One region of the Serratia sp. A07 genome, then DNA from elsewhere that is predicted to be linked to it. Evidence: riboswitches for the same ligand, from Rfam matches in the RefSeq annotation. Region 1 holds a riboswitch; the other holds the start of a gene.
The links. A riboswitch is a leader RNA that binds a small molecule or an ion and turns the genes downstream of it on or off. The one in region 1 is predicted to bind fluoride.

Region 1 (7,659 bases):
GAAACTGCCGATGCTGACGGCCAGCAGCGTCCAGCCCGGCCCCCAGTTCGCCGACCACCCCATCAGCAGCGATCCCAACGCGCCGGCGGCGCCCATAAACATCAGCACCGATGCACGGTTAAAATAGTCGGAAACGGTGCCGACAATCAGCGTAGCAACCATGCCGGCCAGGTGGATCACCGCCGCGACGATCAATCCGGCACTGAGCGGATCCAGAGAGAAACCACTCAACGCCTCGCTGACCAGGCTGGGCGCCCAGGCCCAGTTACCGAGCAGTTCCCAGCTGTGGGCGATATACCCGACCAGCAACAGCAGGGTCGCATAGGTGATAGCATAACTTTCACGTTTCGTCTGCCTCCCCAGCGTACGCGGCTGCGGTTCCCGATAACCGACCAGGGCCAACGAACCGGCCAGCGCCCCCAGCAACGCACCGGCGGCACACAGGGAGAACGCCACGCCGGCCCCCCAGCGCATGGCGCTCCAACCGGCGATGAAAACCGACAGAAAATACCCCAACGAACTGGCCGCCAGCATCATGCCGATGGCGTAACCGCGCCGGGCCGGGCCGTTCATCCCCATCGCCAGCAGCAGCGCCGGCGTATAGGCGCCGCCCTGCGTCAGGCCGACGAAGGCCATCAACACCAGCGCGCCGGCATAAGAATGGGCAAACACGGCGAACAGCATCAGCGCAGCGGCGCCCAGCCAGGAAAACAGCAGGTAAACCCGGCGCGCCCCCAGCGAATCACACCACCAGGAAGCCACCAGCAGCGCCAGCGCGTTGGTCAGGCTAAATACCGTTTGCACCGTACCGGCGGAGGCGGCGTCGAGCTGCGACTCGCTTCTGATGGTCGGCAGTGCACCGGCGAACATCATGGTGCCCAGGCAGAGGCCGGCCCGGCTCACGCAAAGCAGAAAGAAAGCTCGCATCTCAGCGCCGTCTCCCTGCCCATCGGGGGGGGAGGATAATTCGACTAACACGAACGACAGACGGGGAAAATCGCTGCATGGCACGCTCGGCAAACCGGGAAAGATGCGTGATAATAGTGAGAAAAATCAACGGCTGACAAACGATCTTTCCTCGCTCATTTGGTTGAGCTAGACTCAACCTATGAAAAAAATTCACTCCCTGCCGCACCTGTCCGCTTTCGAAGCCGCCGCCCGCCTTGGCAGCTTCAGCGCCGCTGCGGATGAGCTGTTTCTCACCACCGGCGCGGTCAGCCGCCACATTCGCAGCCTGGAAGAACAGCTAGGGATCACACTGTTTTATCGCGGACACAAGTCCGTGCGGCTGACGCAGGCCGGCGAGAATTTTTCCCGCACCGCGTCCCGGGTGATAAGCGAACTGTATGCTGCGGAAAGCGCACTGAAAGCGAGCGCCGGCCGGCAGCGGCTGGTGGTGCACAGCCTGCCGACGTTCACCATGCACTGGCTGATGCCGAAGCTGGCGGCGTTCAATGAGATTCATCCGGAGGTCGCGATTGATATCACCACCAGCACAGGGGCCGTCGATCGCAATACGCCGTTTGATCTGGCGATCCGGCGCGATCCCGCGCACTTCTCCGGGCTGAAAGCGATCCCTTTTCTGCAGGAAGAGAGTCTGTTGGTCTGCAGCCAGAGCTACTTGCGCGCCATGCCGGTCAGTGCGCCCGGCACGCTGGCCGGGCATACCGCCATCCGCATCCGCGCCCGTGAGGATTTATGGCACAGCTGGCTGAATACCTACCCGACGGCGTTGGACGCCTCGCCGCCGCCGCTCACGCTCGACCATACCTTCGCCGCCATTCAGGCGGCCGAGGACGGTCTGGGGCTGGCCGTCGTGCCTTACCTGTTCTGCGCCAAGCATCTGTCGTCCGGCCGACTGGTGTCGCCTTTCCCGGCGTTGACTATCCGAACCGGCGTTTATTCCCTGCTGCTGCGCGATCGGGACGATGAGGTCGTGAGAAAGTTCGCCGCCTGGCTGCAGGCGTTTCAGGCTTAGGTCTCGGTAGAGTTAGCCGTGAAGCGCCAGGCCTTTTATCGCCTTATCCACCGCTTTTTTCGGTCCGCGCAGCGCCAGACCGACCAAATCCAGATTGTCCGCGTCTTCAGCGAGAAAAACCTGCCGATTGGCTTCATCGTGCCCGGTCGCGAACATGGCGTGCACATAGGGGATCAACGTCAATTCCCGCTCCAACCCTTTGCGATGCACATTTTGCAGGCCCGGCAAATCTGCGGCGAAAATCAGCATCGGCTGCCCGGAAATACCGCCGTAGCGTCTTCCCTGCGCATCCACGTAACACTCGCCGATGATTTCCGGGGCGGCGGCGGCGATGCCCGTCGCCAGAAAGGCCACCACGTTCAGCCGCTGCCAGGTCTGCAGATCGTCGCGTACGATAAACGCAATCTTGGTATCAAACATCTTTCGCTCTACTCCGTTGTGCTGTTAAAAGCACATCATCGGAAATGGCAAATCAGCGGTATAGAACGTTTGTGCACTGGCGTTGATAGGCCGCCGGTGATAAACGGTAGGCGCGCTGGAACCAGCGACCCAAATGGCTCTGATCGGCAAAGCCCACCTGCATGGCGACCTGCGCCGGTTCTTGCCCCTGCGCCAACAACAAGCGTGCGGCCCGCAGCCTCAACCGAACCAAATACGCATGCGGCGACTGGCCAAAAGCCCGAGTGAATTGGCGAGTCAGGCGGAAACGGTCCAGACCACACTGAAGCGCCAGGTCATCCAGACTGGGATTATCCGCCATATGTGCATGCAGATAGTCCCGTAAGCGGTTCATCTCAACCAAAGCGTCGTCGTGTTGGGAATCCGGCCTGGCACGGATGTGCCGTGACAATAGCGTCAGCAGATGGTCCAGGCTTTGATCGCGCGCCAGTCGCCCCTCTCTATGATGCAACGAGAAAAAGGCCTGCTGTATCGCGGCCGCCAGCATAGGATCGTCGGTCAACGTGCTGTGGAAGGCACCTTCCAGCACGGAGGCGTCCCCCATTCCACGGCGGTGCATAGCGGCGGATACCCAATGCTGGGGCAAATAGAGCATCGCATAGGTAAATCCCTCGGCCTGCGGCGCATGGCCATCATGCACCGCACCCGGTTCGATCAGCATGGCGCGCCCCGGCCGGCTGGTATGCAATGAGCGGTGGCAGTTGAAACGCTGTAAACCCTGCTGCGTGACACCCACCAGCATTTCATCATGATCGTGAGGATCGTAGGCATGTCCCTGAAAGTGGGCATTGACGCTCTCAATACCGGTTTCCTCATCGCGTCGCAGTTCGAGCCAATCTTTATGTTGATGATTTGACGCCATGCAATAAATCCGGAGTTCTGCTCACAGGAAAAGAAAAACAGCTTACCCTGAGACCGCCACCGTTGCACGCTCACAGCTCGCAGATGGCGTAAGTGCCCTTTCCGGCCGATTTCGCCTGATACATCGCGCCGTCGGCGCGGGTCAGCAGCATCTCCTCGGTCACATCGCCGCGTGGGGAAATGGCCGCGCCGATGCTGGCGGAAAGCCGTACCTTCTGCGGCCCGATCTGCGTAATTTTGGCCAGATGCGCCAACACGTTTTCGCAAAACTCGCTGACTTCGCGCCGCGGATCCGTCAACGGCCACAGGATCACCGTGAACTCGTCACCGGCCAGACGCGAGACGCTGTGGCGCTCGCCGGCGCAGGTGCTGAGCAATGTGGCGAACGTCTTCAGGATCGCGTCGCCGAAGTCATGGCCATAGCTGTCGTTAAGGGTTTTGAACCCGTCGAGATCGATAAACAGCAGCGCCATCTGCCGCTGATGGCAACAGGCCTGCAGCGTGCCCGACAACCGGCGTAGAAACGCGCGGCGATTGGTCAATCCGGTCAACATGTCGTGGGTTGCGTCATATTCCAGCCGCTGCTGCAGCCGCTTCAGTTCGGTGATGTCCATGGCGAGAATGTAGAAGCCCTGCGCTTCGCACGGCACCAGCGTGGTGTGGATCATCAGCAGCCCTTGCCGGGTCTGCAGCTCATTCTCAAAACTCACCATTTCGCCCGCGAGGGCCCGCTCGATCATCGGTTTTGCTATTCGATAAACGCTTTCCCCCATGAAATCGCGCACCGTCATCCCCCTGAGGCTGGACTCCTCCAGACCAAACCAGGTTTTGTAGGCGCTGTTGGCGAACAGGTAGCGTTCATTGCCGTCGATCTGGCTGATTAAGGCCGGCATATTGTCGGTAATGGCGCGCAGACGCTCCTTCTCCGCACTGAGCTGATATTCGGCGAGCACCCGGGTCTCAATCTCTTCGTTGAGCTTTTTAACCACCACGTTCAGCTCCTGCGTACGGATTTCGACGCGTTGTTCCAGCTCGTGTTGCAGAGCGAACAGATCGGCCTCGGCCGCTTTACGCTCGCTGATATCGACGATACCCGAGATGAAATGGTCCGGCTTGCCGTTCGGCAAACGATTGAGCGCCACCGTCAGCTGCACCCAAACGATCGAGCCGTCGGCGCGGAAATAGCGGTTTTCCATCGAATAGGTACTGATTTCATTTTTCAGCAGCTGCTGCAGCTTTTCCAGATCGGTGTTGAGATCGAGCGGATAGGTGATGTCCTGGAAGGTGCGATCCATCAGCTCGCGCTCGGAGTACTGAAGCATTTCGCAGATGCGCGGATTCACCCGCAGCCAATATCCTTGCAGCGAGACCAGCGCCATCCCTACCGCCGCCTGGGAGAAGGTTTGTTCGAACAGCGCCTCCGTGCGCTGCAGGTCGGATTTCAGGTTTTCGGTATAGACGAGGCGTTCAATGCTCTGCAGATATTCCTCCACCACGGCGGCGAAATCGTGCAGATCGGCCAGTTGAGCAGGAGAAAACGGCTGTGGGTGGCTGTCGATAATGCACAGTGTGCCGAGCGGCAAGCCATCGAGCGACAGCAGCGGCTGCCCGACGTAAAAACCGATCCTCGGCCCGCCGATCACCAGCGGATTATCGAAAAAGCGCGGATCCTTGGCGGTATCGGGCACCACCAGCGCTTCGCGTTGCAAGATGGCATGGCCGCAAAACGAGATATTGCGCGGCGTTTCTCGGGCATCCAGACCGTAGCGCGATAAAAACCATTGGCGATCCCGGTCGATCAGCGACACCAGCGCAATGGTCACGCCGAAGTATTTCGCCGCCAACCGCGTGATGCGATCCAGTTTTTCCACCGAGTTCGAATCCAGCACGTTCAGTGAGTTCAATACCGACAGGCGTTCGGCTTCGTTTTCGGGGAAGCAGGGTTCGAGCATGTTGTCTCCCATTGTGTCACCCACGGACCCGGCATAGCCGGCGTGAGTCCGTTCAGCCTATCCGTCGGTTAGCGGCAAATAATATCCTTGTCCATCATAGACTCACTCACAGTATCAATCCGATTATGTATTCTCGCCAACTTTGCCGGGCGTTGCGTTTCCCCCCACGCTGCGCTACAGTCGTTCACAAGGTGATGGTGTTCCACCTTTCCCAACCGCCGCGTTCACTCGAACCGGATGATGACGCCTGATATACAACTTCGCTTTATTTTTTAGGCAGGTATGTCAGGAGTCGCTATGAATGAAATCTCAGGTTTTACCCCTTTTCCACTCCAGCCCGATGCCGTCGCGCGGGAAATGCCCCTGTACGTTTTCGGCCATAAAAATCCCGACAGCGACAGCATCTGCAGCGCGCTGGTGGTCGCGGACTGGCTCAATCACCTCGGCAAACCGGCCGTGGCTTTCCGCCTAGGCGACCTCACGCCGGAAACCCACTACATACTGGCTGCCGCCGGCGTACAGGCGCCTGCGCTGCTGACAGACGATCTCCGTGACCGCAAAGTCTGGCTGGTCGACTTTACCGATATCGAACAAGGCCCGGCCTCATTGCCCGACAGCGACGTGGTCGGCGTTATCGACCATCACCGGCTGGGCACGTTAGTCACCCGCAACCCGCCCGATGTCTGGGTGCGCACCGTCGGCTGTTGCGCCACCCTGATCCTGCAGATCCTGACGGCAGAAAAACCGATGCCACTTAACGCCGCGCAGGCCACGCTGCTGCTGGGCGCCATCTTGAGCGACACCGTCGCGCTCAGTGCGCCGACCACCACGGAACAGGATCGGCTGGCGGTCACCCGGTTGCGCGCAATCTCTCACGTCGACTATGACGCCTTCACCGCCGGGCTGCTGGCCGCCAAAACCGATCTCTCCGGGCAATCCGCCCCGCAGTTGCTGCAGCGCGACGCCAAGAATTACCGCATCCATACCGTTTCGCTGCTGCTGTCGCAGATAGAAGTGCGGGCCATGAGCGACATCGATCCGCTGTTGCCCGCGCTGCAACAGGCGCTCGAGCAGGCGAAACAGGAGGCCGGGCTGGAGATGACCGCACTCCTGGTTACCGATATCACCCACCGCCGTTCCACCCTGTATTTCTCGTCGAACCGGGTGCTCGCCATTCGGCAAGTGTCGCTGCCCGGTATGACGAGCCGAAAAAAAGAGGTTTTACCGTGGTTAACCCTACAGATTGCTCACGCAGGGAGATAAGACATGCCGATCTACCAACACGCTTTACTGCTGGTACAGGATGAACGCGACGGCCGGGTGCTGTTGCGCCATGCCGAACGCCTCAATCAGCAGGTGAATACGCGCATTACCGTGGCGCACATCAGCGCCGACTATGCCGAACTGGACTACCTCAGCGATGCGCAAACCAAAGATCGCCAGTCCAGCGAGGTGATCGCCGCCAAAGCCATGCTCAGCCGCCTGGTGGAAGACTGCTCAATCCCCCTGGAGGTACGCGCAATGGTCAGCATCCATCGCTTCAAAGACGTCGAAGCCCTGATTGCCCGTGAAGGCGTCGATCTTTTGTTGCTCGGCCATCAGAACCGTCCGTTTGGCGTCTATGCCTCCTTCGGCTTCGAATTCATCAACCATTTATCCATCGATGTGCTGATAAAGCACGTTCCCACTCCCTAGAACGAGGTGACACCCCATGAACGATGAGATTGAAAGCGTAACCGCCAGAGAGATCCTGGATTCGCGCGGCAACCCGACCGTCGAAGTCGAAATGAGCGCGGCGGGCGTCGTGGCCCGGGCTTCGGTGCCTTCGGGAGCCAGCACCGGGTCGCGCGAGGCGGTGGAGCACCGCGACGGCGATCCGCACCGTTTCGGCGGCAAAGGCGTACTGGAGGCGGTGCACAGCGTCAAAACGGCGATCAACGAGGCGCTGCGCGGAGTGGATGTGCGCCAACAAGAGGAGATAGACCGCCGGCTGATCGCGCTGGACGGCAGCGAGAACAAGAGCCGATTGGGGGCCAACGCCCTGCTCGGCGTTTCTCTGGCCGCCGCCCGCCTCGCGGCGCAATTGTCGCAGCTGCCGCTGTATCGTTATCTGGGCGGCATCGGCGCCAACCTGCTGCCGGTGCCCTGCATGAATATCATCAACGGCGGCGTGCACGCCCGGTGGCAAGGGGCGGACTTTCAGGAGTTTATGATAGCTCCCCTGGGCGCGCCGTCGCTGCGCGAGGCCGTGCGCTGGGGCAGTGAAGTTTATCAGACGCTGCGCCAAATCCTGTTGGAAAAAGGCCTGTCGGTCGGCGTCGGTGACGAAGGCGGTTTCGCGCCGGCGGTCGCCTCAAACCGCCAGCCGCTCGAGCTGATCGTGCAGGCGATAGAGAAAGCCGGCTACCG
Region 2 (7,659 bases), on a different contig from region 1:
GAACAGGGCCCGTTCATCGGGATTGAAACGCGGATGATGCAGGCCGAACTCGCTGGCGGAGCCGATGCTGACGAATACGCCCGGCACGTGATGCAGATACAGCGCGAAATCTTCACCCCCCATCTGCAACTCCGCCTCTTCGACCCGGTAGCCGGCCTCGGCGGCGACGGTTTTGCTGAACGCCGCCCAATGCGGGTCATTGATCACCGCCGGCGGCCCCGGCTGCCAGCGGAGTTCGGCCTGCGCACCCAGCGCGGCGGCTATGCCGTCGATCACCTGGCGAATCTTGTCCGGCACCTGGCGGCGCACCGCGTCGCTGTGGGTGCGCACCGTGCCTTCCAGCTCCACGGTTTGCGGCAGCACGTTCCAGGTATTGCCGCCTTCGATGCGCGTTACGCTCACCACCAGCGATTCCAGCGAGCTGAAGCTGCGGCTGGGCAGCGTCTGCAGCGCGCCGACGATCTGGCTGGCGGTGACGATGGTGTCGACGCCCTGTTCCGGTTTGGCGGCGTGCGCGCCCTTGCCGGTGATGAGGATCTGGAAGCGATCGACGTTGGCGTAGAACGGCCCGGCGCGGGTGGCGAAGGTGCCGGTGGGCAGCTCCGGCGCATTATGCAGGCCAAACACCGCGGCGACGTTATCCAGCGCGCCGACGTCGATCAGGTGTCGGGCGCCGTTGAAGGTCTCTTCCGCCGGCTGGAAGAAGAGGCGTACCGTGCCGGGCAGGTCGGCCTCACGCGCTTTCAGCAGGTGTGCGGCGCCGAGCATCACCGAGGTATGAAAGTCGTGGCCGCAGGCGTGCATCACGCCGCGGTTTTGCGAGCTGAAGGGCACGTCGGCGATTTCGTCGATCGGGAGGGCGTCAATGTCGCCGCGCAGCGCGATGATCGGCCCCTTGCCGCTGCCGATCTCCGCCACGACGCCGGTTTTCAGCGCCAGCGGCAGCAGGCGAATGCCCGCTTCTTGCAGCCAGCGCGTCAGCCGGGCGGTGGTGGCGAATTCGTGATTGGAAAGCTCCGGGTTTTGGTGCAGCTCACGCCGATAGGCGATGATTTTGTCTGCCAACTGGCTGGTCATAGGCTTGGCTCATAGTGGGAAATAAACCCTAACCCTAGTGCAGCGGCCGCCGAAGCAAAAAGACCATCTGGTTATATTTCATAGCGATTGCGTCTGCGCGGGAGCGTCAACGCTGGGGGCGGTGGGCGAGTTTGGGCGTTCGCTCGTTGTTCGCCGGCGCGTGGAGAGGATTGACCTGGCACGGTAACTTATCGCAACCGGTGCAATCAATTTACACCGGACAACACGGATTTTTTCACTCTTTATCGGATTTCTGTGATCGCGGTGGTGGACAAAATCCTGCCTGCTTGCTGTACTGTAATAGACACAGGTTTTGTGTCTTTCATTCACGTTAAAGGTAAGTTTGATGTCTAAGATTAAAGGTAGCGTTAAGTGGTTTAATGAATCCAAAGGCTTCGGTTTCATTACTCCGGAAGATGGTAGCAAGGACGTTTTCGTTCACTTCTCTGCCATCGTTAGCAACGGTTTCAAAACGCTTGCTGAAGGCCAGCGTGTAGAATTTGAAATCACGAACGGTGCCAAAGGCCCATCTGCCGCTAACGTTACTGCTATCTAAGCTGCGTAGCTGAATTTCTTAAAACCCGCTCATTGAGCGGGTTTTTTATTGGGCGCGTTATGCCTCGCTGCGGCGGCCTAACAGGCTGAACAGCAGGATGGCGACGGCGTAGCAGCCGACGATGGTCAGCGCCATCGACAGGCTGGACGTGCCGCCCAGCCCGGTGAGCGGCACGGCGCAGGCACCGAGCGCGAACATGCACACGCCGATTAAGGCCGACGCGCTGCCCGCTTTGTCACCCTGGCTTTGCATGGCCAACGAAGAGGCGGTTGGGCCGACGATGCCGATCACCGCCACCGAAAAGAACAGCGGCACCAGCAACAACACCAGCGGCGCATGCAGCGCGGCGGCCAACAGCAGCAACAGCGATGCGACGGCCGCCAGCGTTAGCCCGCTCTTCAACACGCGACGCTCCCCCCAACGCGAACTGAGGCGGCTGGCCAGCTGCGCCGCAATGATCAGCCCGACGCCGTTAATGGCGAAGCACAGGCTGAACATCTGCGGGCTGAGGCCGTAGATCTGCTGCAGGACGAAAGGCGAGGCGCCGATATAGGCGAACATGCCGGCCATCACGAAGCCCTGCGTCAGACACAGGCCCATGAAATAGCGTTGGGTCAACAGACTGCCCAGCGACATCAGCATCGCCAGAATGCCGCCCTGGCTGCGGCGCTCGGCCGGCAGGGACTCGCGCAGCTTCAGCGCCGACAGGCTGAACAGCAGCACGGCGATGGCCGCCAGCACGCCGAAGATGCCGCGCCAGTTCATCACCTGCAGCATAACGCCGCCCAGCACCGGCGCGACGATCGGCGCCAGACCGTTGACCAGCATCAGCAGGGCGAAGAAGCGGGTCAGCTCATGACCGGCATACAGATCGCGGGCAATGGCGCGGGAAATCACCGCGCCACCGGCGCCGGCGATGCCCTGCAGCAGGCGGGCGATCAGCAACTGGTCGATGGTGGGCGCCAGCGCGCACCACAGCGAAGCGCCCAGCAGCAGGATCAGCGACAGCAACAGCGGGCGCATGCGGCCCAGTTTGTCGCTGTAAGGACCGAAAATCAGCTGGCCGACGCCCAGGCCGAGCAGCCCGGCGGTCAGGCTGAGCTGCGCGGCGGCGGTAGAGGTATTCAGTTCGCCCGCCATTTCCGGCAGGGCGGGCAGATAGAGATCGGTGCACAGCGGCCCCAGCGCGGCCAACAGGCCAAGCACGACGGCGTACACCAGATGTTGTCTGGCTAAGTGTTTGGTCATGGGAGATTAGAGTTTCCTGAACAGGTGAGAAATGGCCTGCTGATACAGATCGCGCAGCAGGGACGCATCGGCTTTTTGCGTGGTAAGGATGCGGTAACCGGTGCCTTCGCTCATGACGGCGATAAACTCCACCCGCGCGGCGATCTCTTCCGCGCTGAAATGGGGATACAGCCGCTGCAGGTTGTGGCACACGTGGCGAAACAGCCGCGCTTCCGCATCGCTGAGCATTTTGGCCACCACCGGGTTGCGCGTGGCCTCGGCGGTCACTTCAAGCATCAGCATGTGATCGGTTTCGCTCTCGCCCGGCTGCTGAAACAGCGTGCGCGCCGCCAGCGTGCCGGCGATCAGGTTGATGTGATCGCCAAGATTTTCCAGCCGCTGCATCTTGCTGGCGATGATGCGGTTGACGATTTCCTCGATAATCGCGTCTTTATTGGCGAAATAGCGATAGATTTGCCCGACGCTGAGCTGCGAGCCCTGGGCGATTTCCGCCATGCTGGCGGCGTGGAAGCCGTGGCGGCGGAAGCTGGTTTTCGCCGCTTCGACGATCTGATCGCGGCGGGCCTGCACCTTGGCCTGTTTACTGTCGTTGGGGGGGAGCATTTGCCCGATCCTTTGCTACACGTGAGCCGGGTTCACATTTTTGGGTGTGAACGTTCATTCTCAATTGTAGTGCAATCGGCCGGAAAGGCGCAAGATGAACGCGTGCTGTGGGGAAAAGGCGCTTAAGCGAACAGGTAGGATTTGATAAAGGCGGCGACGATCAGCACGCACAGCGCAACGGCAATCGCTTCGGCGGCGGTTTTCGGCAGGCTAAACATAGCGGTTTCTCATCCAGTCAGGAGTACTGGATGAGATTATGCGCATGCAAGATTAAGGAAACATTAAGGGCTTAGCGCCCGTTGACCCACATCACCAGCATGAAAGCCAGCAGCGTCATCGCCAGCGAGCCGGCCAGGTTGAGCAGCATGTTGGCCAGCGCCCAGCCGAAGCGGCCATCCTGCATCAGGTACACCACCTCCAGCGAAAAGGTGGAGAAGGTGGTCAGGCCGCCGCAGAACCCGGTGGTGATCAGTAATTTCCAGGTGGGGTCCAGATGCGTCATGCGGGTGAAAATCGCCATCGCCAGGCCGATGATAAAACCGCCGATCAGATTGACCATCAGCGTACCGAGCGGAATGTGGGCGTTCAGCGGATTCATTTTCATGCTTACCGCCCAGCGCAAAACGCTGCCGACGCCGCCGCCGATAAATACGGCCAGTAAAGAGCTCAACATGGGGCAACTACCTTTCAATCAGAGAAATTCACGGGACTCGGAAAGAGACAGGCGTAACGCTACGCGCCTCTCTCCGAGAGGTTACGTAGACATCATCAGCCTGTGAAGGCGGTTAGGGAGGAATGTCATCTCCAGCGTGCCGCACGGCCTTTTTTGCCGTACCCGGTGGATGTTACACCTAACGCTGCCTATTTTGTAGTATCGACAATCTGCGAGGTCACCCCATGGAAATCAGAACGGCGCGCCTGAGCGATCGCCAGGCTATCGCCGAATTAATGACGGCGTTGGATTATCCCGGCACCGAGGCGTTTCTGACGCAGCGAATGCGCCAGCTGCTGGCGCATCCGGACGAGGCGCTGCTGGTGGCCCTGGAGGGCGAGCGGGTGCTGGGCGTGCTGTCGCTGCATTTTCTGCCGCAGCTGGCGTTGGCCGGCGACATTGGCCGCATCAGTTATTTTTGCGTCGACGACCGAGCGCGCGGCGCGGGCGTAGGGCGGCGGCTGTTGGCAGAGGGCGAGGCGCTGGCGCGCCGTCGCGGCTGCGATCGGCTTGAAGTCCATTGCCACAGCCGCCGCGAGCGGGCGCATGCGTTTTACCGGCGAGAAGGCTTTGTCGAAGCGCCGAAGTATTTTGCCAAGTTATTAAACCAGTAAGTTAGTCGCCCGTCGGCACCGCCGTTTCCAGGCGGTTGCGGCCATTTTGCTTCGCCCGGTAAAGCGCGCCGTCGGCCGCTTTCAGCCAGTCCAGATAACCGCCCAGCGCGGGGTGGTAGTTGGCGATACCGGCGCTGATCTGCAGCCGCAGCTGTGGCGCCTCTTTGAAGATAACGGCATCCAACCGCTGCTGGATGCGCCGCAGGACGGTTTCCGCCTGTTCGGCGCTGGTGTTCGGCAGCACCGCGCCAAACTCGTCGCCGCCGTAGCGCCCGACGATATCCACGTTGCGCAAGCCAATCAGCAGCTCTTCCGCCAGCGCCGCCAGGGCCTCATCCCCCAGCGCATGGCCGAAAGTATCGTTGATGGTTTTGAAACGATCGATATCCATCAGGATCAGCGTGGCGTTGTCCTGGTAGCGGCGGCAACTGTCGAACTGACGATGCAGCAGATGCTCCCAATGGCGGCGGTTGTACAAGCCGGTCAGCCCATCGCGGGTGCTGATGCGTTGCAGCTCCTGTTTTTTTTCCGCCAGCCGTTTGGCGGTGCGGTAGGTCACCAGGCCGAGCAGCGTCGGGTAAAGGTAGATCATCGGCAGGCACAGATAGATTTGCAGCGGCGTGCTGTGCGGGTGGAACGGGAAACCGAGCAGCGCGCCGGTCAGCGCCGCCGCGGCCAATTGAATCGCCAACCCTTTGACAAACAGTGCCTTACCGGCCGAAGCGATGTTGTTCATGCTCATCATCGACAGGATGACGATCGCCGGCAGCGCGTTGAACGCCATCATCGCCGCCCAGAAACCGCCGAAGGCGGAGTCGATCAGCAGGTTGCGGATCTCGGCTTTGAACGGATCTTTGGCGCGGCAGGCCAGGCGGTAGGCGAGATGCGGCCAGAGAAAACCGTGAAAGGCCAGCAATAGCCAGACCGCCGTGGGCGGAGCCAAGGGATAGAGTGCGGCGCAAACGCAGATAAAGCCGAGCCCCAGACCGGCGACGCGGGGCAGATAGGTGCGTTTGGCGAAGCTGAGGCCGGATTTTCGGGCATCGAAAATGGGTGGGGCAATATACATCCGGCATCTCCCTGATAAGTATCACGGCAGCGTATCATGCGGGTGATAAACTAAGAATAGTCTGGGATTCACGTCGTGAGGCGGCGTGGCATTCCTGCGACGGATCTCACTCTGTTACATGTTGCGGTTGTGTGAGCGGGGGGAAAGTCGCTAAATATTCGCAGGCAAGGTCAGTTTTTCTCGCTGTTCACGCAGCGCTCTATGATAAGAAGGTGAGTATGGAAGGTATCAGCATTACCAAACTTCTGGTGATTGCGGTGTTGGTGATTTTACTGTTCGGCACCAGCAAACTGCGTACGCTCGGCGCCGATCTCGGCGCGGCGCTGAAAGGCTTTAAAAAAGCCGTGGGCGACGACAGCACGCCGCCGGCCGCCGGCAACAACACCGCCGAGAGCCAGTCCGCTCAGCAGAGCGTCGAAAAGAAAGACGTTTAATTCCGTCTGACGGCGCGCAATAAAAAAACGGATGCCTTGCGGACATCCGTTTTTTGGCGTTTCCGCCGTCTTTAGCGTAACAAACTATTACGCGTTATTTCACTTCCATCCCTTTGGCCTGCAGATCGGCGTGGTAAGACGAACGCACGAACGGGCCGCAGGCGGCGTGGGTGAAGCCCATCGCCATCGCTTCTTCTTTCATCTCGTCGAACTCGGCCGGACTGACGTAGCGCTGCACCGGCAGGTGGTGACGGCTTGGCTGCAGGTATTGGCCCAGCGTCAGCATGGTCACGCCGTGGCGGCGCAGATCGCGCATCACTTCGACGATTTCCGCGTTGGTTTCGCCCAGGCCGACCATCAGGCCGGATTTGGTCGGGATATCCGGGTGCGCTTCTTTAAAGCGCTCCAGCAGCTTCAGCGACCACTCGTAGTTGGCGCCCGGGCGCACCTGGCGATAAACGCGCGGCACGTTTTCCAGGTTGTGGTTGAACACGTCCGGCGGCGTGGCGGTGAGGATTTCCAGCGCGCGGTCCATACGGCCGCGGAAGTCCGGCACCAGCGTTTCAATTTTGATGTTCGGGCTCTTGGCGCGGATGGCCGAAATGCAGTCGGCAAAGTGCTGAGCACCGCCGTCGCGCAGATCGTCGCGGTCAACCGAGGTGATCACCACGTAGCGCAGCGCCATGTCGGCGATGGTTTGCGCCAGCTTTTCCGGTTCGTTGGCGTCCGGCGCGATCGGGCGGCCGTGGGCCACGTCGCAGAACGGGCAGCGACGAGTGCAGATGGCGCCGAGGATCATAAAGGTGGCGGTGCCGTGGTTGAAACACTCGGACAGGTTAGGGCACGAGGCTTCCTCACAGACGGAGTGCAGGCCGTTTTTACGCATGGCGGCTTTGATGCCCTGAATGCGCGTTGAGTCGGCAGGCAGTTTGATCTTCATCCACTCGGGTTTACGCAACAGCTCCTGCCGTTCGGTGACCACCGTTTTGACCGGGATCAGCGCCATTTTGTCAGCATCGCGGTATTTGACGCCGCGTTCCATCTGAATTGGTTTACTCATAATCGTGCAGGTTCCAGTTACGAAGCTCGACCGTCTGGTAGCCGAGTAAATGAACAAATTCCTGTACCAGGATTGGGTGTATGTCTTCAATGCCAACGCCGGGCGCCAGCGCGCTGACCTGCGTCATTTGCATGCCGGCGTAACCGCAAGGGTTGATGCGTTGGAAGGGGCTGAGATCCATCGCCACATTCAGGGCCAGGCCGTGGAATGAGCTGCCTTTGCGGATCCGCAAACCCAACGAACAGATTTTCTGCTCCCCCACGTACACGCCAGGCGCATCGGGACG

Region 2: another riboswitch for fluoride. It lies ahead of crcB (fluoride efflux transporter CrcB); the one in region 1 lies ahead of AC4PR2_RS16480 (DHHA2 domain-containing protein).

What each region holds. Positions count from the first base shown of each region.
Region 1 is NZ_JBZXDO010000016.1:43,508-51,166, forward strand. Features, by position in the region: gene AC4PR2_RS16455 (MFS transporter) at 1-927, opposite strand, end outside; gene AC4PR2_RS16460 (LysR substrate-binding domain-containing protein) at 1,109-1,978, shown strand; gene AC4PR2_RS16465 (DUF2000 domain-containing protein) at 1,991-2,398, opposite strand; gene AC4PR2_RS16470 (AraC family transcriptional regulator) at 2,451-3,299, opposite strand; gene AC4PR2_RS16475 (diguanylate cyclase domain-containing protein) at 3,370-5,250, opposite strand; fluoride riboswitch at 5,432-5,507, shown strand; gene AC4PR2_RS16480 (DHHA2 domain-containing protein) at 5,548-6,513, shown strand; gene AC4PR2_RS16485 (adenine nucleotide alpha hydrolase family protein) at 6,517-6,945, shown strand; gene eno (phosphopyruvate hydratase) at 6,962-7,659, shown strand, end outside.
Region 2 is NZ_JBZXDO010000003.1:281,937-289,595, forward strand. Features, by position in the region: gene AC4PR2_RS05060 (amidohydrolase) at 1-1,077, opposite strand, end outside; gene cspE (transcription antiterminator/RNA stability regulator CspE) at 1,424-1,633, shown strand; gene AC4PR2_RS05070 (Bcr/CflA family efflux MFS transporter) at 1,691-2,881, opposite strand; gene AC4PR2_RS05075 (TetR/AcrR family transcriptional regulator) at 2,888-3,484, opposite strand; gene crcB (fluoride efflux transporter CrcB) at 3,774-4,157, opposite strand; fluoride riboswitch at 4,237-4,299, opposite strand; gene AC4PR2_RS05085 (GNAT family N-acetyltransferase) at 4,382-4,810, shown strand; gene AC4PR2_RS05090 (diguanylate cyclase) at 4,812-5,879, opposite strand; gene tatA (Sec-independent protein translocase subunit TatA) at 6,098-6,313, shown strand; gene lipA (lipoyl synthase) at 6,408-7,373, opposite strand; gene lipB (lipoyl(octanoyl) transferase LipB) at 7,366-7,659, opposite strand, start outside.